Regions from separate parts of the Blastococcus sp. SYSU DS1021 genome, predicted to be linked through region 1. Evidence: riboswitches for the same ligand, from Rfam matches in the RefSeq annotation. Region 1 holds a riboswitch; each other region holds the start of a gene.

Region 1 (6,993 bases):
GGCCGCCTCGGTGAACCACGACGCGGCCCTGCGCATCGGCACCGTCGGCCGGCCGCTGCCCGGTGTCACGTTCCGGATCGCCGAGGACGGCGAGGTGCTCATCCGGGGCGGCATCGTCATGCGCGGCTACTGGAACAACCCGGAGGCGACGAAGGAGGCCATCGACTCCGAGGGCTTCTTCCACTCCGGTGACATCGGCGAGCTCGACTCGGACGGCTTCCTCAGGATCACCGGCCGGAAGAAGGAGATCCTGGTGACCGCGGGCGGCAAGAACGTCGCCCCGGCGGTGCTGGAGGACCGGCTGCGCGCCCACCGGCTGGTCAGCCAGTGCATCGTCGTCGGCGACCAGCGGCCCTACATCGCCGCGCTGGTGACCCTCGACGAAGAGGCGCTGCCGCAGTGGCTGGAGTCCAGGGGCAAGGACACCTCCCTCACCGCGGCCCAGCTGCGGGAGGACCCCGACGTGCTCGCCGAGCTCGACGCCGCGGTGCAGGAGGCCAACAAGGCGGTCTCCCAGGCCGAGGCGATCAAGAAGTTCACGGTGCTGGCCACCGACTTCACCGAGGACAACGGGATGCTGACGCCCAGCCTGAAGCTGAAGCGCAACGTGGTCATGAAGGAGTTCGGCTCCGACGTGGACGCGCTCTACAGCCGCTGAACGCCGCGTACCGAGGCCCGCCGCGCCCCTGCGCGGCGGGCCTCAGTGCTTCGTGAGGAGCTCGTCGAACGTCGCGGCGATCGAGGTCCAGGACCACCGCTGCTCCACCCAGGCCCGCCCGGCCAGGCCCATCGCCCGGGCGCGCCCCGGGTCGTCGAGCAACCCCACCAGCGCCGTCGCCACCGCCTCCGGTGACCGCGGGTCCACCACGTGCCCGGTGACGCCGTCGCGCACCGCCTCCGGCGCACCGCCCGAGGTGCCCGCGACGACCGGGCGGGCGCAGGCCGCGGCCTCGAGGAAGACCATGCCGAGGCCCTCGACGTCGAGTCCCCCGCGCCGGGTGCGGCAGGGCATGGCGAACACGTCTCCGGCGGCGTAGTGCGCCGGCAGCTCGTCGTGGTCCACCGGGCCGGTCAGCACGACGGAGCCCTGCAGGCCGCGGGCGGCGATCGCACGACGCAGCTTGCCCTCGTCCGGCCCACCACCGACCAGCAGCAACCGGGCCCCCGGGTGACGGGCGAGCACCCGCGGCCACCCCGCCACGAGCACGTCCTGCCCCTTGCGGGCGACCAGCCGGGAGACGCAGACGACCACCGGTGCGTCACCGAGCCCGTGGCGGGCACGCACCGCCGTCCCGTCGACCCCGGGGGCGAACCGGTCGACGTCGACCCCGGGCGAGAGCTGGGCCAGCCGGGTGCGGCCCCCGAGCGGCGGGGCGAGGCGCTCGCGGGTGTACTCGCTGATGTAGGTGAGGACGTCCAGCCCCGTGGCGATCCGCTGCATCACCTGCCGGCTGCCCGGGAGGGCGACCCAGCCGGTCTCGTGGCCGTGCGTGGCCCCGACCAGGTGCCGGACCCCGGCGGCGCGCAGCGCGGGCGCGAGCAGCCCCAGCGGCGCGGCCGCCCCGAAGAACGCGGTGTCGCAGCCGTACCGCTCCACCAGCTCCACGGCCGCGCGGGCGGTCGCCCGCGTCGGGAGGAGCATCCCGGTCGGCCGGCGCACCACCGGATAGGGCAGGGATCGGTCGTGCTCGGCCGAGCCCGGTGCGTCCGACGCCAGCACGACCAGCGAGTCCGGCGTCCGTCGCTCCAGCAGCGCCGCCACGAAGGTCTGGATGCCCCCTTGCCGGGGCGGGAAGTCGTTGGTGACGACGAGCGTCCGGCTCACGGCCCCTCCAGGCGCGCCCAGTCCTCGGCCATCGCGATGCGCTGCGCGGTCGTGGGGTGGCTGCCGAAGAACCAGTGCCAGGCCGCCGGCGGGTCCGGATCGCCGAGGTTGGCCGTGGCGAGCCGCTGCTGCATGGCGGTGAAGGCCTCCGGATCGCGGGTGAGGTCGAGGGCGTGCAGGTCCGCGCGGGCCTCGACCTGGCGCGACACCAGGTTCTGCACGGGTGTGGCCAGCAGGCTGCCCACGGCGACGAGGAACAGCAGCAGGGGGACCACGCGGGGGTCGCCGGCCGAGGGCGCCCCGGCGCGGCGCAGCAGCGGCGTCCACATCAGCAACCAGCCGAGCAGGGCGGTCGCCGCGCCCGCGCCGAGCGCGCCCATGAGCGTGCCGGTGAGGACGTCGTCGGTGGCGACGTGCCCGAGCTCGTGCGCCGCGATCGACTCGATCTCCGCGTCGGGCAGCTCGCCGAGGACGGTGTCGTAGACCACGATGCGCCGGGTGGAGCCGAACCCGGAGACGTAGGCGTTCAGCGCCGTGGTCCGCCGGGAGGCGTCGGAGACCAGCACGTCCTGCACCGGGGTGCCGTTCTCCTCGGCGAGCGCCAGCAGGTCACTGCGCAGCTCACCCGCCGGCAGCGGCTCGAAGGAGTTGAACGCCGGCTCGATGACCACCGGGTAGAGGAACGAGCCGACGACGACGAAGCCGGCCACTGCCGCCCCGCCCCAGGCCCACCAGGTGCGCGGCGCGCGACGGACCAGCCACAGGAAGGCCAGCACCACGACCACTGTCAGCGCCGCGCTGATGGCCCACGAGACGGCGACGTCGCGCAGCCAGAGCCCCCAGCCGCGGGTGGACAGGCCGTAGCGCGTGCGCACGGACTCCGCGTAGGCGGAGATCGGCAGGGTCACGGCGCGGCCCAGGAGGAGCAGGACCGGCACCCCCAGCACCACCCGCACGACCCAGCGGTCCCTCCACCGCGCCCCCAGCGACCGCATCAGGCGGGCCCCCAGCGGGGTGAGCCCCAGCACGGCCGAGACCGCCAGCCCGAGGACGAGGGAGAGCAGCGACGCGGGTCGCAGGGCGGCGGCGAAGGCCTCCGCGCGCTCGATCGCCGCGGGATCCAGGCCGGCGGTCGGGTCGGGCTCGGTGTGCCCTCCGGGCGGTTCGGGCAGCACGTCCCACGGGGTGCGGACGACGATGACGACAACGACGGCGATCCCCAGCAGGGCCGCGGCCACCAGGGCGGCCCGGCGAACGCTCACCCGGCCGATCCTAGGCGGGCCAACCGCAGCGGCCCGTCCCGGTTCGGGGACGTGCTGGGCGGCCGGCATCCTGCTCGACCCGGTCGCGAGGCCCGCCCTCACCGTGTTCCCGTCCTCCGGGCCTGCCCGAGGTCCTCGGGATCGGGCCCTCGGTCACCTGACCGGCCAGCGACCGCGAGGGCCGGCGACCCCTATCGGGATCACCGGCCCTCGTTCCTCGCTGCGATGCTCCCGGAGCCGTCAGCCGGCGATGCGACGGGCGCTGTTGTAGTTCCCCATCGAGTCCACGCTCGCCACCTTCACCGGCTGGCCGGAGGTGGAGGCGTGCACCATCTGGCCGTTGCCGATGTACATGCCCACGTGGCTCACCGGGCTGTAGAAGAACAGCAGGTCGCCAGGCTGCAGCTCGCCGCGCGAGACGGGCCTGCCCATTTGGCTCTGCGACCGGCTGGAGTGCGGCAGCATCACACCCGCCGCGGCGTAGGCGTACGACGTCAGCCCCGAGCAGTCGAAGGCGTTCGGCCCGCCGGCACCCCACACGTACGGGTCGCCGATCTGGGCGAGCGCGGTGTTCACCGCCACCTGGGCGGCCGAGCTCGGCGCGATGACGGCGCCGGTGGGCGCCGGGAGGCCGGTACCACCGTGGGCCTGCGCCACCTGCTCCTGCTGCGGCGCGGTGAGCGCCTCGTACCGGCGCTGGTAGTCGGCGATCTTCGCCTCGAGCTCCTCCTGCTGGGCGGCGATCTGCTCCACCGTCCGCCGGGCGTCCGCCGCGGCCTCCTCGGCGGCGTCGCGGGCCTGCTCCGCGTCCTCGGCCGCGCGCGACACCTCGGTGAGCACCTCGCTGGTGTGCCCGGCGATGGCGTCGAGGGTGCCCAGCTGGTCGACCAGCTGGTCGGCCGAGGTGCTGGTCAGCAGGACGTCGAGCGGCGACATGCCGCTGCCGGTGTAGACGCTGCGGGCCAGCCGGCGCATGTGGCCGTCGAGGGAGCCGAGCCGGCCCTCCGCCTCCGCGACCGCCTCGCTCGCGGCCTGCGCGTCGCGCTGGTGGCCCTCGAGGAGGACGCGCGCCTCGTTCAGCTGCTCGGAGACGACCTCCAGCTCGTGGCTGGCCTCGGCCACCTGGGCGGCGATCTCGTCGGCGGTGCCGGGGACCGCCGACGCGGTACCCGGGAGGACGGTGACGGTCAGGGCTGCGACGGCGCTGACCAGGAGCCCCGAACGGAGCGGTCCGAAGCGGCGGGCGCTGGCGGAGCTGCGCCGGCCGGCGGTGTGGAGTTGTTCGGGGGCGTGCGTCAGTAGTGCGTGAGGGGTCGCCACGTGCGGCGGCTCTCCGTTTCTTCCACTTCGACCGCCGACCGAGTTAGCTGACGGGTTCGGGCTGGGAAGACTGGCCCTATCCCCCACCCACCGGCGAGCCGGCGGCGGGAGAACTCACCCCAGAGTGCGGTGGGTCCCCGGTACACCTCGGGCGCAGTGGTGCGCGCCACGCGGTGATTAGGCGGTGTCCGGTCGAGGCCATCCATCGATGGATGACGACCACCCGGCCGAACGGAGGGAACCCTACGACCGTGATGCGCCTGTGACAAACAGGGACAGCTGAGACGTGTGCGACGGGCGCCTGGCCGCCCACCTGGGCATTCACCCGATCGGGTGGTCACCCGGCCCTCGCCGCGGGGTGCGGCGGCGATCAGCCGGTGCGCCGTCCGGACCGCTCCCCGCCGTGCCCGTCGGGATGCCGCAGCGGGGGAACCAGGCCGCCCTCGGCCAGCGCGCGCACGGCGCTGCGTTCCACCTCGTCGAACTCCACCACCACGCCCGGCGGTGGCACGACGACGTCCTCGGCGGCCGCGGCCGGCCCGCCACGCGGCCGCCCGGTCATCGGCACGACGACCGGGTCGCCCCCCTGCCACCCGGGCGGGGCTCCCAGCAGCACGGTCACGACGCAGTCGGCGCAGCCGGTCCCGCGGGCGGTGCAGGTGTCGCAATCGATGAGCATCGCTTCTTCTCCTCCGTGAGTTGCTGCGCACGGTAGGAAGGGCCACCGACATTTCCGCCGCGCCACCGACGGCCCGCGCCGGATCAGCTGCCCGCGAACTCCCAGTGCCACGGCTCCTCGCGCCCGTTGCCCGGATCGGCCCACGTGGGGTGCAGGAAGCCGAACCGGCCGGCGTTGGCAGCCATCCAGGCGTACTGCGGGGTGCCGAACGTCTCGACGCCACCGCACAGGTCCACCGCCAGACCCCAGCCGTGGTTGCTGGTGCCGGGCACCGCGGCCAGGGCCGGCTTCTCCCCGTACAGCCGCACCTGGCTTGCGTAGGTCCGGTAGGAGTCGGTGATGCACAACGGGCTGCCGAAGGCGGTCGCGTAGGCCGCCGACATGGCGCGGTAGGCGGCGGCCGCGTCGCAGCGCAGCGCGTGCCCGCCGACGCCCAGCGGGCACATGGCGCTGGGCGGGATGAGGCCGTTCGGGTAGCCGCCCCATGCGCGGGCTCCGTCGTAGCTGGGCGGGTAGACGGTGTTGCCGCACTCGGTCCGCAGCGCCCCCGCGGCCGGCCCCGGGACGGCGACAGGGGGCCGCTGGCCGAGGACCGGGCGGCCGATCGCCAGCACCTGGTCGCCCGGCAGCGTGCGCACCACGACCGCGCCGGCCCGCGCGTCAGCGGTCAGCATGGTCCGCGGGTCCAGGGCGATGCCCACGTGCCCGAGCCCCGCCTCCGGGGAGCCCAGGAAGACCAGGTCGCCGGGGAGGACGTCGGCGCGGTCCACCGGCACGGCGCTCGCGAACAGCTCCTCCTGCGTCGCGGGCAGCTGGACACCGGCCCGGCCGTAGGCCACCCGGACCAGTGCGCCGCAGTCCCAGGACTCCGGCCCCGCCGTCCCCGGCGCGTACGGCTGCCCCAGGGCCTCCATCGCGCCGCTGACGGCGGCGAGGGTCTCGGCGGGCAGCACCAGGAGCGAACTCGGCCGCCCGGGCAGCTGGGCCACCCCGCGCTGCGCGCCGCCCCCGGCGGCGCCCACCGGAGCCAGGCGGTCGGGGAGGCTGCGCTCGGGTTCCCGCAGCGCAGCGGCGGGCACGTCCGCGAGGCCGGCGGTCCGGAGCTGGTCGACGTAGGCCCGCCAGCTGGCCGCCGTCTGCTCGTTCACCGACGCCTGCTCCCCCTGGAGCGCCGCCAGCTGCCGGTCGACGACGGCGAGCGTGTCGTGCAGCTCCGTGGTGACCGCGTCGGCGGCCGCCTCCAGCGCGGCCACCCGCGCGGCCACCTCGTCCGCCCGCCCCTGGGCCGCGTCGAGCGCGGCCTGGGCGCGCTGCTGCTGGTCCAGGGCGGCGCGCCGGTGGCTCTCCGCGATGCCGATGAGGTGGGCGAGGTGCGCGTCGACGGCGTCGAGGAAGCCCACGCCGGCGAGGACCTCCCCCGGATCCCCACCGGCGAGCAGGAGCGTGAGAGGGGTGAGGGCGCCACCGTCCCGGTAGACGGCGACGGCGTACCCGGCGACCTCGCGCTGGTGCCCGGCCAGCACGCCCCGGGCGTCCTCGAGCACCGCCCTCGCCTCGTCCACCGACCGCTGCGCCTCGGCCAGCGCCTCGCGTGCGGCGACGACCTGCCCCTGGCGCGCGCGGAGGTCCTCCTGGACCTCGGCGGCCCGCCGTTGCAGCTGGTCCAGGTCGCGGCTGTCCAGCACGCCGGAGGTGCCACCCGGCTGGTCGCTGGGCGCGGCGGCCACCGGCCCGGCGGGCAGCAGCACGGCCGCGCCCGCCACCAGCACCGCGGCCACCACGCACCGCCGGGCCCGGGCGGGCGGGCGCCACCTGGAGCGCGCGGGCATCACCGACCACCTCTGCCTGCGGGCCGGTCGCACCGGACGCGACGGCCACTGGCAGGCATGGTGTCCCGATCGGGGCCG
Region 2 (6,993 bases), on a different contig from region 1:
ATGACGCAGGGGAGCGCGAGCCCGGCGTCGTGGCGCTCCAGGGCCGCCCGGACGTCGGTCCGCTGGCCCGCCTCGGTGTACCACCGCTCGTCGCGGGCCGGTTCCCAGGGCGCCTGGAACTCCCGGTCCGCGCGGACGAGGTGGGTGAGGACCGGGGCGTCGTCGAGGGCCAGGAGGCGGGTCCGTGCGTACACCCCCGCGACCATGCCAGGCGGCCGGGCGCCGCCGCGGTCGACTCCTCGACAGGGACACTGGGGGACATGTCGACCTCCGCCCTCGCCCGGATCCCCGCCTCGCTCCTGGTCGCCGTCGGCCTCGCCGCCGGCTTCGGCATCGCCCAGGGCACCGGCGTCCGGGCGCTCGGCGGCGCGGTGTTCGCCGCATGTGGGATCGGTGCCGCCTGGATCGCCGCCCGACGGCGGGGCCCCGCCGTCACCGCGGGGCTCGCCGCCCTCTACGTCGGCGCCTTCGTGCTCGCGCACGTGCTCGCCCTGGGCGCCGGTCTCCCCGCCTGGTTCGCGGTGAGTCTGGTCACTGTCGCCGCGGCCGGGGCCACCTACGGGGTGGTCGACAAGCAGCGAGAGGCGGTGTCCGCGCGCTGAGCACCTAGAGTGTAGGGAAGGTCGGGGCCTCGAAGGCTGTTGACCTGATGCCCGCGCGCGTCCGCGCGGCGCGCCCCCGAGCTCCCGAGGTGCCCTTCCGCATGCCCACCCGCAACGACCTGCGCAACGTGGCGATCGTCGCCCACGTCGACCACGGCAAGACGACCCTGGTCGACGCCCTCCTCCGCCAGGCCGGCGCGCTCGGCCGCGCCAAGGGCGAGGGGACGGACAACGACTCCACGCAGGACCGCGTGATGGACTCGATGGACCTCGAGCGCGAGCGCGGCATCACCATCCTCGCGAAGAACACCGCGATCCGCCTGGCGGACGAGGACGGCAACCCCGTCGTCGTCAACATCGTCGACACCCCCGGCCACGCCGACTTCGGTGGCGAGGTCGAGCGCGGCCTCTCCATGGTCGACGGAGTCGTGCTGCTGGTCGACGCCTCCGAGGGCCCGCTCCCGCAGACCCGCTTCGTGCTGCGCAAGGCGCTCGGCAAGGGGATGCCGGTCATCCTCGCGGTCAACAAGACCGACCGCTCCGACGCCCGCATCGAAGAGGTCGTCGACGAGTGCTACGAGCTGTTCATGGAGCTCATGGAGGACGCCGGCATGGACGCCGACGCCCTCGAGTTCCCGATCGTCTACTGCAACGGCCGCACCGGGCAGGCGTCGCTGACCAAGCCCGAGAACGGCACCGTCCCCGACAGCCCGGACCTCGGCCCGCTGGTGAAGACGCTGCTGGACACGATCCCGGCGCCGGAGTACGACGCCGAGGAGCCGCTGCGCGCGCAGGTCACCAACCTCGACGCCTCGCCGTTCCTGGGTCGCCTGGCGCTGCTGCGCATCCACTCCGGTGAGATGAAGCGCGGCCAGCAGGTCGCCTGGTGCAAGGTCGACGGCACGATCAAGAACGTCAAGATCACCGAGCTGCTGGTCACCGAGGGTCTGACCCGGACGCCGGCCGAGAGCGCCGGCCCCGGCGACCTGGTCGCCATCGCCGGCATCGAGGACATCATGATCGGCGACACCCTCGCCGACCCGAACGACCCGCGGCCGCTGCCCCCGCTGACCGTCGACGAGCCCTCGATCTCGATCACCATCGGGATCAACACCTCGCCGCTGTCGGGCAAGTCGGGCAAGAAGCTCACCGCCCGCCTGATCAAGAACCGCCTCGACCAGGAGCTGGTCGGCAACGTCAGCGTGCGGATGCTGCCCACCGACCGCCCCGACACCTGGGAGATGCAGGGCCGTGGCGAGCTGGCGCTGGCCATCCTCGTCGAGCAGCTGCGCCGCGAGGAGTTCGAGCTCACCGTCGGCCGGCCCACCGTCGTCACCAAGGAGATCGACGGCAAGCTGCACGAGCCCGTCGAGCGGGTCACCATCGACACCCCCGGCGAGTACGTCGGCACCCTGACCCAGGCTCTCGCGGTGCGCCGCGGCCGGCTGGAGAACCTGGTGCACCACGACACCGGCTGGGCGCGGATGGAGTACGTCGTCCCCTCCCGCGGCCTCATCGGGTTCCGCACCGAGTTCCTGACCGAGACCCGCGGCACCGGCGTGCTGAACAGCAACCTCGAGGGCTACGAGCCGTGGCTGGGCGACATGCGCGCCCGGCCGACCGGCTCGCTGGTCGCCGACCGCCAGGGCGTGGCGACGACCTACTCGATGTTCTCGCTGCAGGAGCGTGGCCAGCTCATGGTCCAGCCGGGCACCGAGGTCTACGAGGGCATGATCGTGGGTGAGAACTCCCGTCCGGACGACATGGACGTGAACATCACCAAGGAGAAGAAGCTCACCAACATGCGCAAGTCCACCTCCGAGGAGCTGGAGCGGCTGATCCCGCCGAGGATCCTCAACCTGGAGCAGGCGCTGGAGTTCTGTGCCGAGGACGAGTGCGTGGAGGTCACGCCGGCCGGCGTCCGCATCCGCAAGGTGGTGCTCGACCAGACCGAGCGCGGCAAGGCCAAGAACCGCAAGCCCAAGCCCAGCTGATCCGCCCATGACGCAGCGAGCCCCTGCCCGGTGATCCGGGCAGGGGCTCGCTGCGTCATGGGGCCGTTACGGCGCCGGCACGAAGGCCACGTGCGGGTGGTCCATGTGGTTGGCGGTGGGGGAGCCGCGGTCCTCCATGGGCTGCCAGGCCCAGCCCGTCCACGTCCCGGCGATCTGCTGCTGCCAGATCACGTACTCGACGCCGAGGCGCGCCGCGTTGTCGATGACGTACTGGCTGAGCGCGTCGCCCGTGGCCCGGTCGTCGTAGACCATGAAGTCGGCGGCGCGGCCCTCCGACGGGCTGTGGCCGGGGCGGGTGAGCACCGTCGGGATGCCGAACTCCGCGGCGACCTCCGCGACGGCGGGGCGCACGTGCGGTTCCCACGCGCCGTAGGCGGCGGTGTCGAGGGCCGGCCGGTCCGCGGCGCGGCTGGCACGCTCCGGGGCCGCCGACGGGCCGCCGACGAGGGTGAGTCGCTGCCCGACGCGCAGCACGTTCGGGTCCGCGCCGATGACCTCGAGGTTGAGGGCGTGCACGTCCTGCCAGGTGGTGCCGTGGCGGGCGGCGATGCCGCCCAGCGTGTCGCCCGGCTGCACCACGTACTCGCCGCCGGCGGGGGCGGGGGCGGCAGGGGCGGCGCCCGATCCGCCGATGACGAGGACCTGCCCGACGCGCAGGACGTTCGGGTCGGCGCCGATGGTGGCGAGGTTGTCGGCGTGGATGGTCTGCCACGAGGTGCCGTGGGCGGCCGCGAGCCCGCCCAGCGTGTCACCGGGGACGACCGTGTGCTCCCCGGGGTGGGCCTGTGCCGGACCGGCGATCGCGAGGGAGGCGGCCGCGGCGGCCGCGAGGACCACGGCCGGACGTGCCATGGCCGCCGCCGCCGCGGAGGTGCGGGTGGAGCGACCGGGTCGTGCCGTGCGGTGCTTGAGCATGGGGAAGCCTCTCGCCGCCTGCGGGGTTAGCTGTCGGGTTCGGGCGAGAGCTGCCCGGCCGCGTGCTGCGGCTTCACCCCGAGGCCGAGGGCCAGGATCTCGTGGGTTCCCCGCGCCTGCCCGTCGTGTGCACGGGTCCGGTGGCGGTGGGCAGGTTCGGCGGTCCGCCATCCGGGCCCACCCGTTGGTGGACGCAGCACGGTAGGCAGACCGCCGTCCCCGACGGCAAGGCCGCGGAGCCTCCATCGCGGGCGGCCCCGCGCGGACTGACTCGCCGTGGCCCGCCCCCGACTGCCCGTGTGCGGTGCTCGTACCGGCGGCGCACGGTCCGCGGCGCGGGCTCCGTGCTCGTCAGGTCACGAATCGTGATGACTGGCCGAAGCGGTCCGACGCGCCCGCCACGCCGTCGAGGAGTCTCGCCTCGCACCCGTCCTACGTTGACCTCGGAGCCGTCTCCCCGGCTCCCTGGGAAGAGGAAGGCGGCCGAACGCTCATGGCGACGATCACCCGTACGGTTCCGGCGATCGAGGGCTTCCGGGGTGGCATCGACGTCCGGGTGAGCCTGCGCGCCGACGCCGGATCGGGCGGTTCGGCGTTCGACGGTGCGTGGTTCCCGCGGAGCCGGGACCTCGCCGTGGAGCTGCCGGAGCTGATCGCGGCGCTGGAGCGGCGTGGTGTGCGGGTGGAGCGGTTCACCTACGCCCTCGACGCCTGGGAGCCGGCCCCCCGCAAGCTGGAGGTGCTGGGCCGCACGGTCCGCGCCGGCGGCTTCCGGAGCATGGACCCGCAGGTCGTCTGCCTCACCTGGGCCGGGGGGAACCGCCGGGCCGACCTGCTGGTCGTCCCGCCGGAGACCGACGTCCTCACCGGCGCCCGGGCGCTGCGGCTGTGCACCCGGCGGGGCCTGCCGTCCTCGCCCCAGATGGTGCTCGCCGCGGCCCGTTCCACGCCCCTTCCGCAGGTGCCCACGCTGCCGGTGTCCCGCGCGGTGTAGCGCTCGTCCGCCGACGGCGGATCCGCTGCCGGCGAACTCCCTGGACGCGCGGGCGCCGACCGGGCTGGAGTGCTCGGCATGAGACTCCTCGTCCTCGGCGGCACCCACTTCCTCGGCCGGCACGTGGTGGAGGCCGCGCTCGCTCGCAGGCACGACGTCGCCACCTTCACCCGGGGCCTGACGGGTCCGCCGCCGGAGGGCGCGCGGGCGCTGCACGGCGACCGCGACGACCCCGGCGCGCTGCCGCGCGCGCTGGGGGAGTGGGAGCCCGAGCTCGTCGTCGACACCTCCTGCCAGACCCGGGCCGCCGCCCGCAACGCCGCTGCGGCGCTGGGCGGGGTCCGCTCCTACGTCTTCGTGAGCAGCCTCAACGCGTACCGCAACTGGCCGCCGGGGCCGCTCGGCCCGGAGGACGGCGAGCCGACCTGGGACACCGAGGACGACGAGTACGGGCCCATCAAGGCCTTCGGCGAGCGGGAGCTCGCCGCCGCCGTCGGTGGCCGCTTCCTCGCCGCCCGTGCCGGCCTGATCGTCGGCCCCTCCGACCCGATCCACCGCCTCGGCTGGTGGCTGGAGCGCATCGCGAGCGGCGGTCGGGTGGTCGTCCCGGCCGAGGGCGTCGCCCAGCCGATCGCGCTGGTCGACGCCCGTGACCTGGCCGCCTGGCTCGTGGACATGGCCGGGCAGGGCCGCACCGGTGCGGTCAACGCCACGGGGCCGGCGGGCATGACGACCCTGGGCGGCCTGCTCGAGCTCTGCCGGGTCGTCACCGGGAGCGCGGCGGAGTGGGTACCGGTGCCCGAGGCCGACCTTCTCGCCGCCGGCGTCCAGGAGTGGCTGCACCTGCCGCTGTGGCTGCGCCACGAGGTCGCCCGCACCGCCTGGGACGTCGACACCACCCGGGCCGCCGAGCTCGGGCTGGCCACGCGGGCGCTGGAGGCGACCGTCGCCGACACCTGGGCGTGGCTGCGCACGCACGAGCGGCCGGCGCCGCCGGCGCACCGCCCCGCCGACCAGCCCGGACCCGGCCTCCCGGCCGAGCTGGAGGCCTTCCTGCTGGCCGGCCGCTAGGAGCAGCCGGCGGGTGCCGTGCGGCGTCCTGTCAGTCGCGGGGGGCGCTGGGCCGGCCCGCGCCGACCGGGACCTCGCGGGAGTCGGTGGCGTCGGCGGCCACGTTCTGCTCGGCCACCTCGGCGAGGGCGTCGGCCGACTCCAGCCGCGTGTCCCGCCGGTACTGGCGGTAGGAGTGGACGACGGCCAGCACCCAGACGACCGCGAGCACTGCGTAGACCAGGGCGCTGACGGCGTCGCCGGCGTCCACCCAGTCGCTGCGCAGCAGCGTGCGGGTGTTGGTGATCACGATCATCCCGCCGACCAGGGAGCCCAGCATGCGCGGCGGGATGTGCCGCACCAGCCACGCGGCGATCGGCGCGGCGACGAGGCCGCCGGCGAGCAGCCCGGCGACCCACAGGGGGTCGATGCCCGCCGAGCCCAGCGCCATCAGGAAGCCGAGGCTCGCTGCCAGCGCGACGAGGAACTCGGAGGTGTCGATCGAGCCGATGACCTTGCGCGGCTCCATGCGGCCGCTGGCCAGCAGCGCCGGCGTGCCGACCGGTCCCCAGCCGCCGCCCCCGGTGGCGTCGACGAAGCCGGCCACCAGCCCCAGGGGGGTGAGGAAGCGCCGGCGGATGGGCTTGCCGACGTTCCGCCGGTCGATGCCGCGCAGCGTGAAGCGCACCAGGATGTAGACGCCCAGCGAGACCAGGATCAGCGACATGACCGGCGCCGCGACCGACGTCGAGAGGCTGGACAGGAAGTGGGCGCCGGCGAACGCCCCGACCGCACCGGGCACCCCGACCTTGGCGACGACCTTCCAGTCGACGTTGCCGAACTTCCAGTGCGAGAGCCCCGAGGCGAGCGTGGTGCCGATCTCGGCGAGGTGGATGGTCGCCGACGCCGCGGCCGGGTTGGTGCCGATGGCCAGCAGCAGGGTCGTCGAGGTGACGCCGTAGGCCATGCCGAGGCTGCCGTCGACGAGCTGGGCACCGAACCCGGCGAGGGCGAGCAGGATCAGGGTCTTCACGGGCACTGGCTCCGGGGTCTCAGGACGCGGGCGCGCAGCGGCGACCGTGTGAGGCGAGGGCGAGACGTGGTGGCGCCGGGGAGGCGCGGGGGCTCAGCAGCCCGGACAGGCGGCGGTGCAGACGCGCAGCAGGTCGACGTGCCGGCGGCTCACCAGGAGCAGCATCGTCGTCCGCGTCACGGCGCAATGTCTACCAGATCGATGCACTTAGGCGCAGATCCGGTCCCGACGCGTGGGACGGCGGTGGCGGGTGCGCGCGATGGGCCCGTTGTGGCACGGCGAGGTGCGGGTGCCGGCGCCGCGCGCTCAGCTGTGCGCGGTCTCGCCCGGGCCGGCGTCCTCGCGCACCGCAGCGAGGGACTCCACGAGGTCGTCCCGGGCCCG
Region 3 (6,993 bases), on a different contig from region 1:
GGGGGCCGGGCTGCTACCCGCCGTCTTCGCCGGGGTCGCGGTGGCCGACCTGGCCACCTACGTCACCACGTCGGTCCAGCTCGCGCTGGCCTTCCCCGACCCGGCCAGCGGCCTCGCCGGGGCGCTGGCCAAGTTCCTCGGCGTCTTCGCCGTCACCCAGATCCCGCTGGCCATCGGCGAGGGCCTGCTCGGCGTGCTGCTCTTCCGGGTGCTCACGGTCAACGCCCGCCCCGAGCTCGAGCGGCTCGGCATCCTGAAGCCCGCCCCCGTTCCCGCGGCCGTGCCCGCCGGAGGTGCCGCGTGAACCGCCGCGCGCTCGTCAACGCCCTCCTCGTCGTGGCGGTGGTCGCGCTGTTCGCCGTTCCGCTGCTCCTCGACGGGGGCAGGTCGGAGTTCGGCGGCACCGACGCCGCGGTGACCGAGGAGCTCGAGGGCGACGGCTACACCCCGTGGTTCGACTCGCTGTTCAGCCCGTCCGGTGAGGTGGAGTCCGGCCTGTTCGCCCTGCAGGCGGCCCTCGGCGGTGGCGTGCTCGGCTACGTGCTGGGCCGGCTGCGCGGCCGGCGGACGGCAGCTCCCGCGCCCGCCACGAGCACGCCGGCGGAGACCGACCCGCGGTGAGCGGCCTCGCGGTCGACGACGCGGCGTGGCGCAGTGCGTGGCGCGGGCGTTCGCCCGGGGACAAGCTGCTGCTCTGCGCCGGCCTCGTCGGCTGCGCGCTGGTGCTGCCCGCCTGGCCGGGCAGCGTGCTCGTCGGGCTCACCGCAGTCGGGCTGGCCCTCGGCCCGGCCCGGGTGCCCGCCCGCACCTTCGGCCGGGCGATCCGCTGGCCGCTGGCGTTCATCGCGATCGGTGCGCTCACCGCGGTGGTGTCCGTCGGCGACGGCGGCATCGGCTGGGCCCCGGACGCCGCCGCGCAGGCCGGCTCGCTGGTCGGGCACGCGGTCGCCGGCAGCGCCGCGGTCCTCCTGCTGGCCACCACCACGCCGATGTCGGACCTGCTGCCCGCGCTGCGCCGGCTCCGGGTACCGGCCGCGGTCGTCGAGGTGGCGGGCGTGATGTACCGGCTGCTGTTCGTGCTGCTCGACAGCCTGCACACGATCCGCGAGGCGCAGACGGCGCGGATGGGCTGGTCCTCACCGCGCCGCTCCTACCGCTCCGCCGGGCTGCTCGCGGCCGGGGTGCTCACCCGCTCCTGGGACCGCGCCCGCCGGCTGCAGGAGGGCCTGGCCGGCCGGGGCATGGAGACCGACCTGCGCGTGCTGCCCGAGGTGCTGCCGTCGTCCCGGCTCTTCCTGGCCACCGCGCTCACCGGCCTGGCGGGGATCGTCGCGGTCAGCGTGGTGGTGGCATGAGCCACCGGACCCTCGGCGCCACCGGGCTGGTCGTCGGCTACGAGCGCGGCCGCCCGGTCCTCGACGGCGCCGACCTCACCGTCCCCGCCGGCCGGCGGCTGGCCGTGCTCGGGGCCAACGGCTCGGGCAAGACCACGCTGCTGCGCTGCCTGTCCGGCGCGCTGCCGCCCGTCTCCGGCGCGGTGACCGTGGACGGGGTGCCACTGGAGCACACCCGCCGCGGCCTGCGGCAGCACCGGCAGACCGTCCAGCTGGTGCTGCAGGACCCCGACGACCAGCTGTTCTCCGCTTCCGTGGCGCAGGACGTCTCGTTCGGCCCGCTCAACCTGGGGCTGGACGAGGACGCGGTGCGCGCGCGGGTGGCCGAGGCCCTGGACCTGCTCGCCGTCGACCACCTCGCCGCCCGGCCCACCCACCAGCTCTCCTACGGAGAGCGGAAGCGGGTGGCGATCGCCGGTGCGGTGGCGATGCGGCCGTGCGTGCTGCTGCTCGACGAACCCACCGCCGGGCTCGACCCCTCTGCGGTCACCGAGGCGCTGGCCGCGCTGTCCCGGTTGCAGGAGCACGACTCCACCGTGGTGATGAGCACCCACGACGTCGACCTGGCGCTGCGCTGGGCCGACGAGGTGGCCGTCGTCGTCGACCGCGCGGTGGTGCAGGGCGCCCCTGACGACGTCCTCGGCGACGGCGAGCTGCTGGCCCGCGCGCGGCTGTCTCGCCCCTGGGCGCTGGAGGTCGGCGCCCGGCTGCGCGAGCTCGGTCTGCTCCCCGAGGGCCCCCTCCCCCGGGACGCCGCCGGGCTGCTGGGCGCCCTGCCCGACCGTCCCGGCGTGCCCACGTGAGGACCGTCGGCATCGGGCTGTCCTCCGGGGTGAGCGCCGCCGAGGTGCTCGCCGCCGTCGACGCCGTCCTCCCCCGGCCGCCCGGGCCGGTCCGGCTGGCCACCCTGGACACGCGCGTGCGCGAGCCGGGGCTGGTGGACGCCGCCGCCCGGCGCGGCTGGCCGCTCGCCGGTCACCCGGCCGAGGCGCTGGCCGGGGTGCGCGTGCCCGCACCGTCCGGCGCGGTCGCCGACCGGGTGGGCACCCCGTCGGTCGCCGAGGCGGCGGCGCTCCTCGGGGGCGGGGTGCTCGAGGTCGGGAAGACGGTGCGCGGCCGGGTGACCGTCGCCGTCGCGCGGCCGCCGGACCCGACCGCCGACCCGCACCGGACCACCCCCACCGATGCAGCAGGAGGACCCGTGACCACCCAGCCCACCGGCGACGGCGTGCACCCGGTCGGGCTGCGGCTGGCCGGCCGGCGCGTGATCGTCGTGGGCGGGGGTACGGCCGCGCACCGCGGGGTGACCGGCCTGCTCGCCGCCGGCGCGGAGGTGACGGTGGTCAGCCCGGGCCTGACGCCGGCGCTGGAGTCGGCCGCCACCGCCGGGCACCTGGAGTGGTGGCCGCGGCGCTACGCCGCCGGGGATCTCGCCGGGGCGTGGTTCGCGCTGGCCGCGACCGGCGATCCCGACGTCGACACCGCGGTGGCCCGGGACGCCGACCGGCACCGGATCTTCTGCGCCCGCACCGACGGTGCGCGGGCCGGCGCCGAGCTGCCCGTCACCGGCCGCGCCGGCGACCTCGTGCTGGCGGTCCACGACGCGGCCGACCCCCGGGCGGCGGCCGGGCTCCGCGACGCGGTCCTCGCCGGGGTCGCCGACGGCACCCTGCCGGTCCGCCGTTCCGACACCGGGCCGGGGCGGGTCGTCCTCGTCGGTGGCGGCCCGGGTGATCCGGGGCTGATCACCGTCCGCGGCCGGCAGGCGCTGGCCACCGCCGACGTCGTCGTCGCCGACCACCTCGGCCCCCAGCCACTGCTCGCCTCGCTCCCCCCCGAGGTCGAGGTCGTCGACGCCTCCAAGCTGCCGCGCGGCCGCTCGATGGCCCAGGAGACCATCAACGACCTGCTGATCACCCACGCCCGCGCCGGCCGCCGCGTCGTGCGCCTCAAGGGCGGCGACCCCTTCGTCTTCGGCCGCGGCTTCGAAGAGGTCCAGGCCTGCACCGACGCCGGCATCCCCGTCGAGGTCGTGCCCGGCATCACCAGCGCCGTCGCCGTCCCCGCCCTCGCCGGCATCCCGGTCACCCACCGCGGCCTCACCCACGAGTTCGTCGTCGTCTCCGGCCACCTGCCCCCCGGCCACCCCCAGTCACTGGTCGACTGGACCGCCCTCGGCGCACTGCGCGGCACCCTCGTCGTCCTCATGGGCGTCGACACCGCCCCCGCCATCGCCGCCGCCCTCGTCGAGCACGGCCGCGCACCCGACACCCCGGTCGCGGTCGTCACCGACGGCTCCACCCCCACCCAGCGGTCGCTGCGCACCACCCTGGCCGACCTCCCGGCCACCCTCACCGAGCACGCAGTCCGCCCCCCGGCGGTCTGGGTCGTCGGTGAGGTGGTCCACCTCACGTCAGCCGACCGCGGGCGTGTCTCGGCGCGTCGGTGACTGGGCGTGAACGCCCGCCGGACTGTCGGCCACGGTGCTGGACGAAGTCGTCCCCAGGCATGGTGATCCGCCGGATCGGCACCTAGCGTGGGCCCGTCCGGACGGACCCTCTCGTCACTCGACCCGTGACAGCCGCCCGGACGCCGCCGAACCACCCGCCGGATCCGTCCGGCACCCGGACCGGGGACCCAACGCACCACCTGGGGTGAAGCGACGAGCGGCCCGCACGGGCCGTCCGCCGCCGGGCGACTTCCCGCCCGAACCCGTCAGCTAACCCGGTAGGCGGCCGTGGAAGAAAGGAAGACCCGCCGAACATGGCGAGTTCGCTCAGCCCTGCCCACCGCCGCATCACCGGACGGCGGGCCCTGCTGGCCCTCGTGGCCGCCGGCGGCGTCGTCCTGGCGCCGCTCCCCGCCGTCGCCGACCCCGAGCCGGCCACCTCCCAGGAGGCCGCGGACCTCGTCGCCGCCCGCGCGCACGACCTGGAGGTGCTCACCGAGCGCTTCAACGAGACCCGCGAGCACCTCAAGGCGGCGCAGGCGTCCGCCGACGCGGCCGCCGAGGAGCTCACCGCCGCGCAGGCCGCCCTGGCCCAGGCGCAGGACCGCGTCCGCACGGTGGCCCGCAGCGCGTACACCGGTGACCGGCTGGACACCGTGACGGCGATGCTGACCAGCGGCTCGCCCACGGAGCTGATCGACCGGGTCGGCCTGCTCGACACGATCGCCGCCCACAACAACGGCGTGCTCGGGGAGGCCCGGACCGCCGGCGAGGACGCCGAGCGCGCCCGTGCGGACGCCGAGCGGGCCGCGGCGGACGCCCAGGCGCAGGTCGACCGCGTGAACGCCGAGCGGGCGCGCCTCGACGAGGAGATCGCCGTCTACCAGGCGCACTTCGACCGGCTGAGCGCCGAGGAGCAGCGAGCCTCCCGCGCCGCCGCCGAGCGGCACGCCGCCGAGGAGGCCGCCGCGGCCCAGGCAGCCCAGGCCGCCGAGGAGGCGCCGGCCGCCGCCCCGGTTCCCGCCGCCCCGGCTCCCGCAGCCGCGGCTCCCGCTCCGGCTCCCGCCCCGGCCCCCGCCCCGGCCCCCGCCCCCGCGCCGCCCGCGCCGGTGTCCGGCGGCAGCGGCGCGGCGCAGACCGCGGTGAACACCGCCATGGCCCAGATCGGCGACCCCTACGTGTGGGCGGCCGCCGGCCCGAACGCCTTCGACTGCTCGGGCCTGGTGCAGTACGCCTATGCGGCCGCGGGCATCAGCCTGCCGCACTCCAGCCGCATGCAGTCGACCATGGGGACGCCGGTCTCCCGCTCCGCCCTGCAGCCGGGTGACCTGGTCTTCTTCTACAGCCCGGTCAGCCACGTCGGCATCTACATCGGCAACGGCCAGATGGTGCACGCCGCCACGTCCGGTGTCCCGGTGAAGGTCGCGTCGATCGACTCGATGGGCGGCTACAACAGCGCCCGGCGGATCGCCGGCTGACGACCGCCGGCTGAGACACCCGGGCGCGCGGGGCGGTCCGCCCCCCCCCCCCCCCCCCCCCCCCCCCCCCCCCCCCCCCCCCCCCCCCCCCCCCCCCCCCCCCCCCCCCCCCCCCCCCCCCCCCCCGGGTGTCTCGTGCGTGTCGGGCCACCGCACGTGCGACGATCGCCTCTCGTGCGGGTGGGGACACGGGGCGAGCTGCCCCGCGAGGTCAGGGTCCTGGCGGTCATCGCCTTCGTCGTGGCGCTCGGCTTCGGCATCGTCGCCCCGGCGATCCCCCTGTTCGCCCGCAACTTCGGGGTCGGGACCACCGCCGTCGGGCTGGCGGTCAGCGCCTTCGCGTTCTTCCGCTTCGTCTCCGCCTTCAGCGGCGGCACCCTGGTCGAGCGGTTCGGCGAGCGGCTCGTGCTCGCCTCCGGGCTGGTGGTCGTCGCCGTCACCACCGGTCTCGCCGGGCTGGCCGGGTCCTTCCCGCTCTTCCTCGGGCTGCGGGCCGCCGGCGGGATCGGCAGCGCCATGTTCACCGTCGCGGCGCTCTCGCTGCTGCTGCGGGTGGCCCCGCCGTCGCACCGCGGGCGGGCCGCGGCCACCTGGCAGGGCGGCTTCATCCTCGGCGGCATCGCCGGGCCGGCCGCCGGCGGGCTGCTGGCGGAGCTCTCCCCCCGGCTGCCGTTCTTCCTCTACGCCGGGTTCCTGCTGGTGGCCGGTGCGGTGGGCGTCGCGCTGCTGCGCACCGCCGAGCCCGACCCGGCCGCGCCCCCGGCGGGTGACGCCGCCGGCCCCGACCTCGACGCCGGCCCGGTCCGGCTGGGCAGCGCGCTGCGCTCGCGGGTCTACCTGGCCGCGCTGCTGGCCAACTTCGGCGTCGGCTGGGTGCTGTTCGGCGTCCGCAACTCCCTGGTGCCGCTCTACGTCACCGAGGAGCTGGGCCGGACCGTGGCCTGGGCGGGGGCCGGGCTGCTCGTCGGCTCGGTCGCGCAGGCGCTCGGCCTGCTCCGATCCGGCCGACTGGTGGACGGCTGGGGACGCCGGCCTTCGCTGATCGTGGGCGCGGCGCTGGCGACGGCGGCCATGGCGGTGCTGGTCCTGCCGCCCGTCCTCTGGGCCTTCCTGCTGTCCATGGCCGTCTTCGGGCTCGCCGCCTCGCTGCTCGCCAGCGCCCCGGCGGCCCTGGTCGGCGACCTGAGCGCCGGGCGGGGCGGCCGGGTCGTCGCGGTGTTCCAGATGTCGGCGGACCTGGGTGCCATCGCCGGGCCCCTGATCGCCGGCTGGCTCACCGACGTGGCCGGATTCCAGGTGGCGTTCGGCGTGAGCACCGCGGTGCTCGCGGCCGGGCTCCTCGGTGGGCTGGCCATCCCGAGGACCGCGCCCGCCCCGGCGCCGGCGGCGACGCCGGCCGCCTGACCCCGGATCCCGACGGCGGTGAGGACGAGCCGTTGATCCACCCCGGCCGCTTCGTCGCCGAGGTTCACCGGTTGCCGGCAGGCGCCGTCCGCTCCGCGCCTCCCGGCCCGGTGATCTCAGCATGACTCGTGCCCTGCCCACTCCTGTGGGCAGGGCACGAGTGATGCAGAGGGCACCTGCCCGAGCTCCCGGGCCGGGCTCACGAGCACCGGCGTGGACGGCGGGAACCGGGCGGGGTCGTCGGCGGGCACCGGGCGTCAGCGGCTGC
Region 4 (6,993 bases), on a different contig from region 1:
GGTGACCGCCCCCGAGCTCTCGGTCAGCGGCGGGGCCGGCGGCGTCGAGGCGGAGCTCGCCGACCTCGTCACCCTGGGCCGGAGCAGCGCGGGCCTGGCCGAACTGCTCGCCCGCACCAGCGCGGCGTGCCACCTGGTGCTCGCCGACCCCGACCTGCTGGCCTCCGCGCTCCTGGACCCTGCGGGCGGGGCGCGGGTGGGTGCCGCCCTGCTGGAGGCGCTGGACGGTCCGCGCGCACTGACCGCGCTCGCGGTGCGGTTCGCGGCGCGGGCCGTCGCGCTGGAGGACGCGGCCGCGGCCTACGAGGCGGCCGACCGCGCGCTCGCCGAGCTGGCCGACGACCTGGAGTGGGCGGCCGGCTGCCTCTGGCCGGTCACGGCGGCGGCCCTCGTCCTGGGCACTGCCGGGCGGGCCGTCAGCGACCCGACCGGCGCGGCCGCCGACGTCACCGCGCTGCTCGCCGACCCCGAGCGCTGGCTGACCGACCGCCCGGGGCTGGTCGACGACGCGATGGGCGCGCTGCCCGGTGCGGCCACCATGGCCGGCGGTCTCGCGGTCGGCCCCACCGGCCGCTGGCTCGGCGGTGAGGACGTCGGCGCCGCGGCCCGCCGGCTCGGACGGCTCTGGCCCGACGGAGCCCCGGTGGTCACGCGGCTGCCCGACGACGTCAGCGGTCCCGCGACCGCGCCACCCCGCGGGATCGACGACCTGCTGGGCGCGCTCGAGGTCCGGGCACGGAAGTCCGGCCCGGCGCGCGACACGATCGCCGTCCGGGTGCTCACCCGCGCCGACGGTGGCACCGCCTACGTCGTCGACATCCCCGGCACCGGCGTCTGGAACGCGCCGTCGGGCACGGTCCACCCGCGGACCCACGACCTCGGGACCAGCCTCCGGGTGCTCGGCGGTGACACGACGACGCGCCAGGCGGGGATCGCCGAGGCGCTCCACCGGGCCGGTGCGGAGCCGTCGGACCCCGTGCTGCTGGTCGGGCACAGCCAGGGCGGGATGGTGGCCGCGCAGGCGGCCGCGGACGCCGGCGGCCCGGGCTTCGGGTTCGACGTGCGCGCCGTGGTCACCGTCGGGGCACCCGTCGCCCGCGTCGACGTCCCGCCGGAGGTGCAGCTCCTCGCGCTGGAGAACCGCCACGACCTCGTCCCGCAGCTGGACAGCCGCGCCAACGACGACAGCCCGAACGTCACCACCGTGACCTTCGCGGCGCAGCACGGCAGCGTCGCGGACAACCACGCCATCGGGGCGGCGTACCGGCCCGCCGCCCGGGCGGTCGATGCCGGGGAGGACCCGTCGCTGGCCGCGTTCCGCGCCGCCGCCGCGCCCTTCCTGGTGCCGCCCGGCGAGCCGGCGACGGTCGTCGCGCACGTCTACGAGATCGGCCGGAGGTGACGTGGCCGCGCTGGCTAGTCTGCCGTGGTGCAGGGGGCGGCGGTGGTGCTGCCCGAGTTCTCCCTCATCGTCCTGGGGCTGCTGCTGCGGCGCTGGGCCTGGCGGTCCCCGGAATTCTGGGCCGAACTCGAGCGCCTCGTGTACTTCGTGCTGTTCCCGGCCCTGCTGCTGCGCACCACGCTCGCCGCCGACGTCGCCGCGGCCGGTACGGGGGTGGCCCTGCTGGCGGCGGTGGGGGCGATCGCGGCGGGCGCGCTGCTCGGCGCGCTCGTGCGGTGGTTCCCGGGCATCGACCGGGTGACCGCGGCCTCGGGGTGGCAGACGGCGTTCCGCTTCAACTCCTTCCTGGCGCTGGCCCTCGTCGACGACCGCGGGCCGGCCGCGCTCGCGCTGATGGGCGTCCTGCTGGGCGTCACCGTGCCCGCGGTCAACGTCCTCGCGGTGCTGGCGCTCGCGGGAGGCACCACTGCGGCGAGCGGACGCGGCGCCGTTCTCGGCGTGCTCGGGGCCGTCGTCCGCAACCCGCTGATCGTGGCGACCGTCGCCGGGCTCGCCGGCAACGCCGCCGGCGTGGTGCTGCCGGAACCGGTCGACGCCACGCTCGGCCGGATCGCCGCCGCGGCCGTGCCCATGGGGCTGCTGACGGTGGGTGCGGCGCTGCGGATCGGCGAGCTGGCCCGCCGGGAGTGGGCGCTCTCCGGCTACCTGACGGCGGTCAAGCTGCTCGCGGTGCCCGCGGCGGCGCTGGCCCTCGTGGCGCTCCTGGGCATCGAGGGCGACCAGCGCGCCGTCGTCCTCGCGTTCGCCGTCGTGCCGCCTGCCACGGCGTCCTACGTGCTGACGGCCCGCATGGGCGGCAACGGCGGGTTCGTCTCCGCGCACATCTCCCTGGCGACGACGGCCGCGCTCGGGACCGTGCCGCTGTGGTTGCTGGTCGCGGGCTGAGGAGGAGGCGTGCGGTCCGCTAGCGTCCTGAGGCATGTCGCGGCGGCGCACGATCGCGATCACCGGCGGGATCGTCGGGCTCGCCCTGGTCCTGTCGGTCCTGATCCCGGGCAGCCCGACGCGGGTCGTCGCCCGGGGCGCCGTGCACGCGGAGTGCGTCACGTGGGTGGGCGACGAGGGGAGCCGGTCGCTGGCGGTGTACGGGGACTCGATCAGCCGCGCGGACAGCGAGCCCCGGTTCGGCTTCCACGGCGGCCGCTCCTGGTACTCCCACCTCGTCTGCTCCGACGAGTTCACCGACGGCGCGAACGCGGCCGTGGCCGGGGAGACGGCGGCGGAGGTGCTGGGGCGTCTGGAGGCCGACGCGCCGCGGGTCGATGTCCTGGTCATCCAGGCCGGCACGAACGACCTCCGCCTCGGGGTGCCGACGAGGGAGACGGTGGCGAACCTGCGCCGGGCGGTCCGGCTGGGGCAGGAGGCCGCGGGCACGGTGCTGCTGGCGACGGTGCAGCCGTGGACGGACACGGACGCCACGGCCCTGAACGCCGCGGTCCGCCGGCTGGCGGACAGGACGGGCGTCGAGCTGGTGGACTTCGCCGGCGTGCTGGGTGACCGCGACCTGACCCGGGACGGGGTCCATCCGACGGAGGCGGGCGCCCGCGCCCTGGCCGACCTGGTGGCGGAGGCCGTGACCTAGACGCCGACCGCAGGGGCCGCGCGCTGCCCGCAGTCCGGAGAGCTCCGGACTGCGGGCAGCGACCCCATGACGGTCGGGCCTGCTCGCCGGACCCGGCGAGCCGAGCAGGTCAGTCCATCGCGTTCAGTGACGCGACGGACTCGCGCGTCGGGCCGAAGCCGATCGGGGAGTGCTGGAGGTAGTGCGTCCGGTAGGTCCCGGCCGCCGAGTAGATGCCCTGCTTGATGTAGACGGACTGCCCCTCGTACAGGTTGGCGACCCGCTCGGACAGGACCTTCTCGCCCTGGTGCCAGACCTCGATGAGGCCCTTCGCCGGGTCGGGGGACCAGATGAACCGGACGGTGTGGTCGTTCCAGGCGCCCTTGTCGATCGTGCCGAGGTTGAAGGTCCGGACGTACTGCGCGTCGCCGGCGGTCCTGCCGCCCGTGCCACCCCGGACGTCGACCATGAGGTTCTCGTTCACGTCCGACCAGAAGTGCACGTTGGGGTTGCCGGAGTTCACCGTCTGGTGCCACTGCGTGTAGATCAGGAACTGGCCGCGCTCGTCCCAGTCGAAGTCGGCCGGGAAGAACGTGGACCAGGCCCACCACTGCTCGTCGCCGGGCCGGACGTCGCCGGAGGCGGCGATCGAGTCGCGGACCTCGGAGCGGAGGGTGCCGTGCGTGCCGTTCCAGCCGGTGTCGCCGCGCTGCACGGTGAAGAAGGCGGTGCGCTCCGAGCCGGGGTACGGGTTGGCCGTGGTGGTGCCGTACTGGTCCGACCGGAGGGCGTGGATCTCGGGCCAGGGGCCGGGGACCAGCGTCGTGGCGTCGTAGCCCCAGACCCGCGTGGGCTGGACGGCGGGCAGCTCGGGCTCGGGGTCGGACTCGGGGTCGGTCGCGGGCGGGGGCGTCGTGGTCGTCGGCGTCGTGGTCGTCGGAGGCGTGGTGGGCTCCGTGGACGGCGCCGGCGGCTCGGTGGTGGTGGGCTCGGGCGGGGGCGTCGTGGTGACCGGGGCCGCCTCGGCCGGGGTGGTCGGCTCGGCCGGCTGGCCGCCGGGGTAGATGTGCACCGGCTCCGTCCGCTCACCCTGCACCTTGGCGTGGTCCCGCGGCACGACCACGAAGGCGTACCGCGGGGTGGACAGCGGCAGCCGGGGCGACGTCCAGGCGGTGGCGCCGGTGGAGCCCACGATGCGACCGGCGGCGCCGGAGGTGACGTCGATGACGAGGTAGTCGCGGGCCCCGGGCACCCCCGTCCAGTCCAGCGAAGCCCGCTGATCGACGGCCTCGCCGATGAGATCGGCCGGGGCGAGCAGCACGGCGGCGGCCTGCGTGTGCGATGTGACGGGCCGAGGGGCTGCCAGGACGGCGTCGGCGAGTCCGGCGCCGCCGATCAGGGTCAGGGCCGCCAGGACGGCCAGGTTGCGCTTGTTCATGGCGTCGGTCCTCAGATCAGGTCGAGCGGGGTCTGGACGAGGCGGTCGGCGGCATGGACGCCGCCGCCGGCATCGGTCAGGACGGCGGTGGCGACGGCGAGCACGAGACCGGCCCTCGAGGGGAGCCGGGCAGGCGCTGCAGATGCCGCTCGGACGCCGCGTCCGGGGCTGCGGCGGTGACACCACCGGTCGAACCGACGACGGCTGAACGTTCTGTCACGCATCAATTACGCCACGTCATGAAGGCGGCGGTGCAGAGGCGCGCCGGTCGCCTTCCGGCCGCGGCGCCGGTGTGGCGCACCGCTGACGCCGAGGCGCCTACACCCATTGGGAGCCGTGTCCTTGCTCACGCGGACAGGGAGGCGCGAGCGCCAGGCACGACACCGCTGGCATGGGAGAGGTGGGGCGGGTGGGGCTCGAACCCACGACCCAGGGATTATGAGTCCCATGCTCTGACCAGCTGAGCTACCGCCCCGGACCCGCCAGCCTGCCAGACGGCGCCGCGGCGCCGCAGCCACGTCCTGGGGCCGGTGGGGCGAACTGACAAGGTCCGTTACCCCCCTGTGACATTCGGACGATCCGCTTGTACCGTCTCTCGCGGCCCATCCGATCCCGCTCCCGAAACCCGGGGGCTCGGACGGGCCCCGCCGAACTCTGCGGCCTCACCGCCGCGGGGACCGGGGACCCACGTTCTCTGGGGTGAATCCCGCCTGCGCCACCACGGGCAGGCAGGTAGGGCATGTTCCGGCCCGAACCCGTCAGCTGACCTGGTAGGCGGATAGAGGAACGGAGACCGTCGCCTTGGCGACCTCGCACCACCTGCGCCACCACGTCCCGGCCGCGCCCGCGCGCCGGGCCCTCAGCCGCACCCGTCGGGCGGCCACCGCCGCCACCGCACTGCTGGCGCTCGCACTGCTCGGGACGTCGACCGCGGCGGCCGCGCCGGGCGACGCGCGCAGCGAGCATGACCGCGTCGAGGCGGAGGTCGCCGACATCGAGCAGCGCGTGCGCGACGCAGAGGAGCGCCTGCAGCAGCTCACCCTCCGGGCAGAGGAGGCCAGCGGCGCCGTGCTCGCCGCGCAGGCCGAGCTCGACCGCGCCCGCGAGCACGCCGACGCCATCGCCGCCGAGCTCGCCGCCGTCCGGGAGGCCGTGGCGAGTACCCAGGGTGAGGTAGCCGCCCTCGGCCGGGAGGCCTACATGGGCAGCGACAAGTCCATGAAGCAGCTGGAGATGGTGCTGCACGCCGACGGCCCGGGGGAGCTCCTCCAGCAGGCCGCGACGCTCGACCTCCTCGGTGAGGATCGCGCGCAGGTGCTCGAGGACCTGCGGGTGGCCGAGGCCCGCGAGGCCCGGCTCGACCAGGAGGCGAAGGCCGCCGTCGCCGAGCGGGATGCCGCAGCGCGCAAGGCCCAGGGCATGCAGGCGGAGGTCGACGCCCTCCTCGCGGCCGCGCAGACCGACTTCGATGCGCTCACCGCCGAGAAGGCGGCGCTGGACGAGCAGCTGCGCGAGGCGGAGATCCGCATGCTCAGCCTCCGCGGCACGGCCGACCCCGTCGCCGCCTGGTCCGAGCAGCAGGCCACCGAGCAGGCGGCCGTGGCGGCGGCTCCCGCGACCGCCGGGGCCGGCCGGCTCACCCAGGGGCGGGTCACCTCCTGCTACGGCAGCCGGTGGGGTACCCAGCACCTCGGCGTGGACATCGCCGCGCCGATCGGCACCCCGATCTTCACGCCGGAGCCCGGGGTCGTGCTGCAGGCCGGGCCGGCCAGCGGGTTCGGCCTCGCCGTCGCCATCCAGCACCACGACGGGGCCATCACCGTCTACGGGCACGTGAACCAGTTCTTCGTCTCGCCGGGCCAGGTCGTCAGCGGTGGGCAGCAGATCGCCGAGGTGGGCAACCGGGGCCAGTCCACCGGCCCGCACCTGCACTTCGAGGTGCACCTCGGTGGCCTGTACGCCAACCGGTCCAACCCGGTGCCGTGGCTGGCCCAGCGCGGCATCACCCTCGGCGGCAGCTGCGGCTGAGGCTGGTTGACGCCATCGGTCAGGATGAGCACGTGCGGACGACGGCGGGGGCGAGCCCGTGGCTGCGGGCGTGGCTCCTCGTCGCGCTGCTCGCGGCCGGCGTGGTCGCCGCCCTCGCCGTCGACGTGCCCACCCTGGCGCAGGTCCGCTCGTGGGCCGACGGCGGCGGCCTCCGGACGTGGCTGCTGCTGATCGCCGCGCAGGGGGTGGTCCTGCTCGCGCCCGTCCCACGGTCGGTGCTGGCGGCGCTGACCGGAGCGGTCCTGGGGTTCGGCGCGGGCTTCGCGGTCGCCTACACCGGTGCCTTCCTGGCGGCGACCGGTGCGTTCTGGCTCGCGCGGGGCCTGGGTCGCCCGGCCGTGGAGCGGCTGGCGGGGCCGCGGCTCGGCCGCGTGGACCGGTTCTCCAGCGACCGGGGCTTCGTCGCGGTGGTGCTGAGCCGGGTGGTCCCGATGGTGCCCTTCGTCCTGGTCAACTACGCGGCGGGCCTGAGCGCTGTACGGC

Evidence for each region. A riboswitch is a leader RNA that binds a small molecule or an ion and turns the genes downstream of it on or off. The one in region 1 is predicted to bind cyclic di-AMP.
Region 2: it holds a riboswitch for cyclic di-AMP, as region 1 does, so the genes downstream of both, ACI8AP_RS00705 (LysM peptidoglycan-binding domain-containing protein) here and ACI8AP_RS11805 (NlpC/P60 family protein) in region 1, are expected to answer to the same signal.
Region 3: it holds a riboswitch for cyclic di-AMP, as region 1 does, so the genes downstream of both, ACI8AP_RS12720 (C40 family peptidase) here and ACI8AP_RS11805 (NlpC/P60 family protein) in region 1, are expected to answer to the same signal.
Region 4: it holds a riboswitch for cyclic di-AMP, as region 1 does, so the genes downstream of both, ACI8AP_RS08880 (murein hydrolase activator EnvC family protein) here and ACI8AP_RS11805 (NlpC/P60 family protein) in region 1, are expected to answer to the same signal.

The regions. Positions count from the first base shown of each region.
Region 1 covers NZ_JBJHAL010000013.1:92,841-99,833, forward strand. The annotation lists gene ACI8AP_RS11790 (AMP-dependent synthetase/ligase) at 1-658, shown strand, start outside; gene ACI8AP_RS11795 (glycosyltransferase family 4 protein) at 701-1,825, opposite strand; gene ACI8AP_RS11800 (M48 family metallopeptidase) at 1,822-3,087, opposite strand; gene ACI8AP_RS11805 (NlpC/P60 family protein) at 3,328-4,407, opposite strand; cyclic di-AMP (ydaO/yuaA leader) riboswitch at 4,425-4,601, opposite strand; gene ACI8AP_RS11810 (hypothetical protein) at 4,778-5,086, opposite strand; gene ACI8AP_RS11815 (D-alanyl-D-alanine carboxypeptidase family protein) at 5,170-6,915, opposite strand.
Region 2 covers NZ_JBJHAL010000001.1:132,117-139,109, forward strand. The annotation lists gene ACI8AP_RS00690 (GNAT family N-acetyltransferase) at 1-194, opposite strand, end outside; gene ACI8AP_RS00695 (hypothetical protein) at 261-602, shown strand; gene typA (translational GTPase TypA) at 704-2,596, shown strand; gene ACI8AP_RS00705 (LysM peptidoglycan-binding domain-containing protein) at 2,663-3,532, opposite strand; cyclic di-AMP (ydaO/yuaA leader) riboswitch at 3,553-3,646, opposite strand; gene ACI8AP_RS00710 (DUF5994 family protein) at 4,026-4,526, shown strand; gene ACI8AP_RS00715 (NAD-dependent epimerase/dehydratase family protein) at 4,605-5,597, shown strand; gene ACI8AP_RS00720 (sulfite exporter TauE/SafE family protein) at 5,629-6,609, opposite strand; gene ACI8AP_RS00725 (sigma-70 family RNA polymerase sigma factor) at 6,916-6,993, opposite strand, start outside.
Region 3 covers NZ_JBJHAL010000015.1:50,292-57,284, forward strand. The annotation lists gene ACI8AP_RS12695 (energy-coupling factor ABC transporter permease) at 1-304, shown strand, start outside; gene ACI8AP_RS12700 (energy-coupling factor ABC transporter substrate-binding protein) at 301-621, shown strand; gene cbiQ (cobalt ECF transporter T component CbiQ) at 618-1,355, shown strand; gene ACI8AP_RS12710 (energy-coupling factor ABC transporter ATP-binding protein) at 1,352-2,197, shown strand; gene cobA (uroporphyrinogen-III C-methyltransferase) at 2,194-3,843, shown strand; cyclic di-AMP (ydaO/yuaA leader) riboswitch at 3,990-4,143, shown strand; gene ACI8AP_RS12720 (C40 family peptidase) at 4,158-5,321, shown strand; gene ACI8AP_RS12725 (MFS transporter) at 5,496-6,725, shown strand; gene ACI8AP_RS12730 (ABC transporter permease) at 6,983-6,993, opposite strand, start outside.
Region 4 covers NZ_JBJHAL010000009.1:67,154-74,146, forward strand. The annotation lists gene ACI8AP_RS08850 (hypothetical protein) at 1-5, shown strand, start outside; gene ACI8AP_RS08855 (alpha/beta fold hydrolase) at 2-1,402, shown strand; gene ACI8AP_RS08860 (AEC family transporter) at 1,430-2,347, shown strand; gene ACI8AP_RS08865 (SGNH/GDSL hydrolase family protein) at 2,382-3,044, shown strand; gene ACI8AP_RS08870 (heparin lyase I family protein) at 3,154-4,461, opposite strand; tRNA gene ACI8AP_RS08875 (tRNA-Ile) at 4,863-4,936, opposite strand; cyclic di-AMP (ydaO/yuaA leader) riboswitch at 5,097-5,252, shown strand; gene ACI8AP_RS08880 (murein hydrolase activator EnvC family protein) at 5,263-6,489, shown strand; gene ACI8AP_RS08885 (TVP38/TMEM64 family protein) at 6,522-6,993, shown strand, end outside.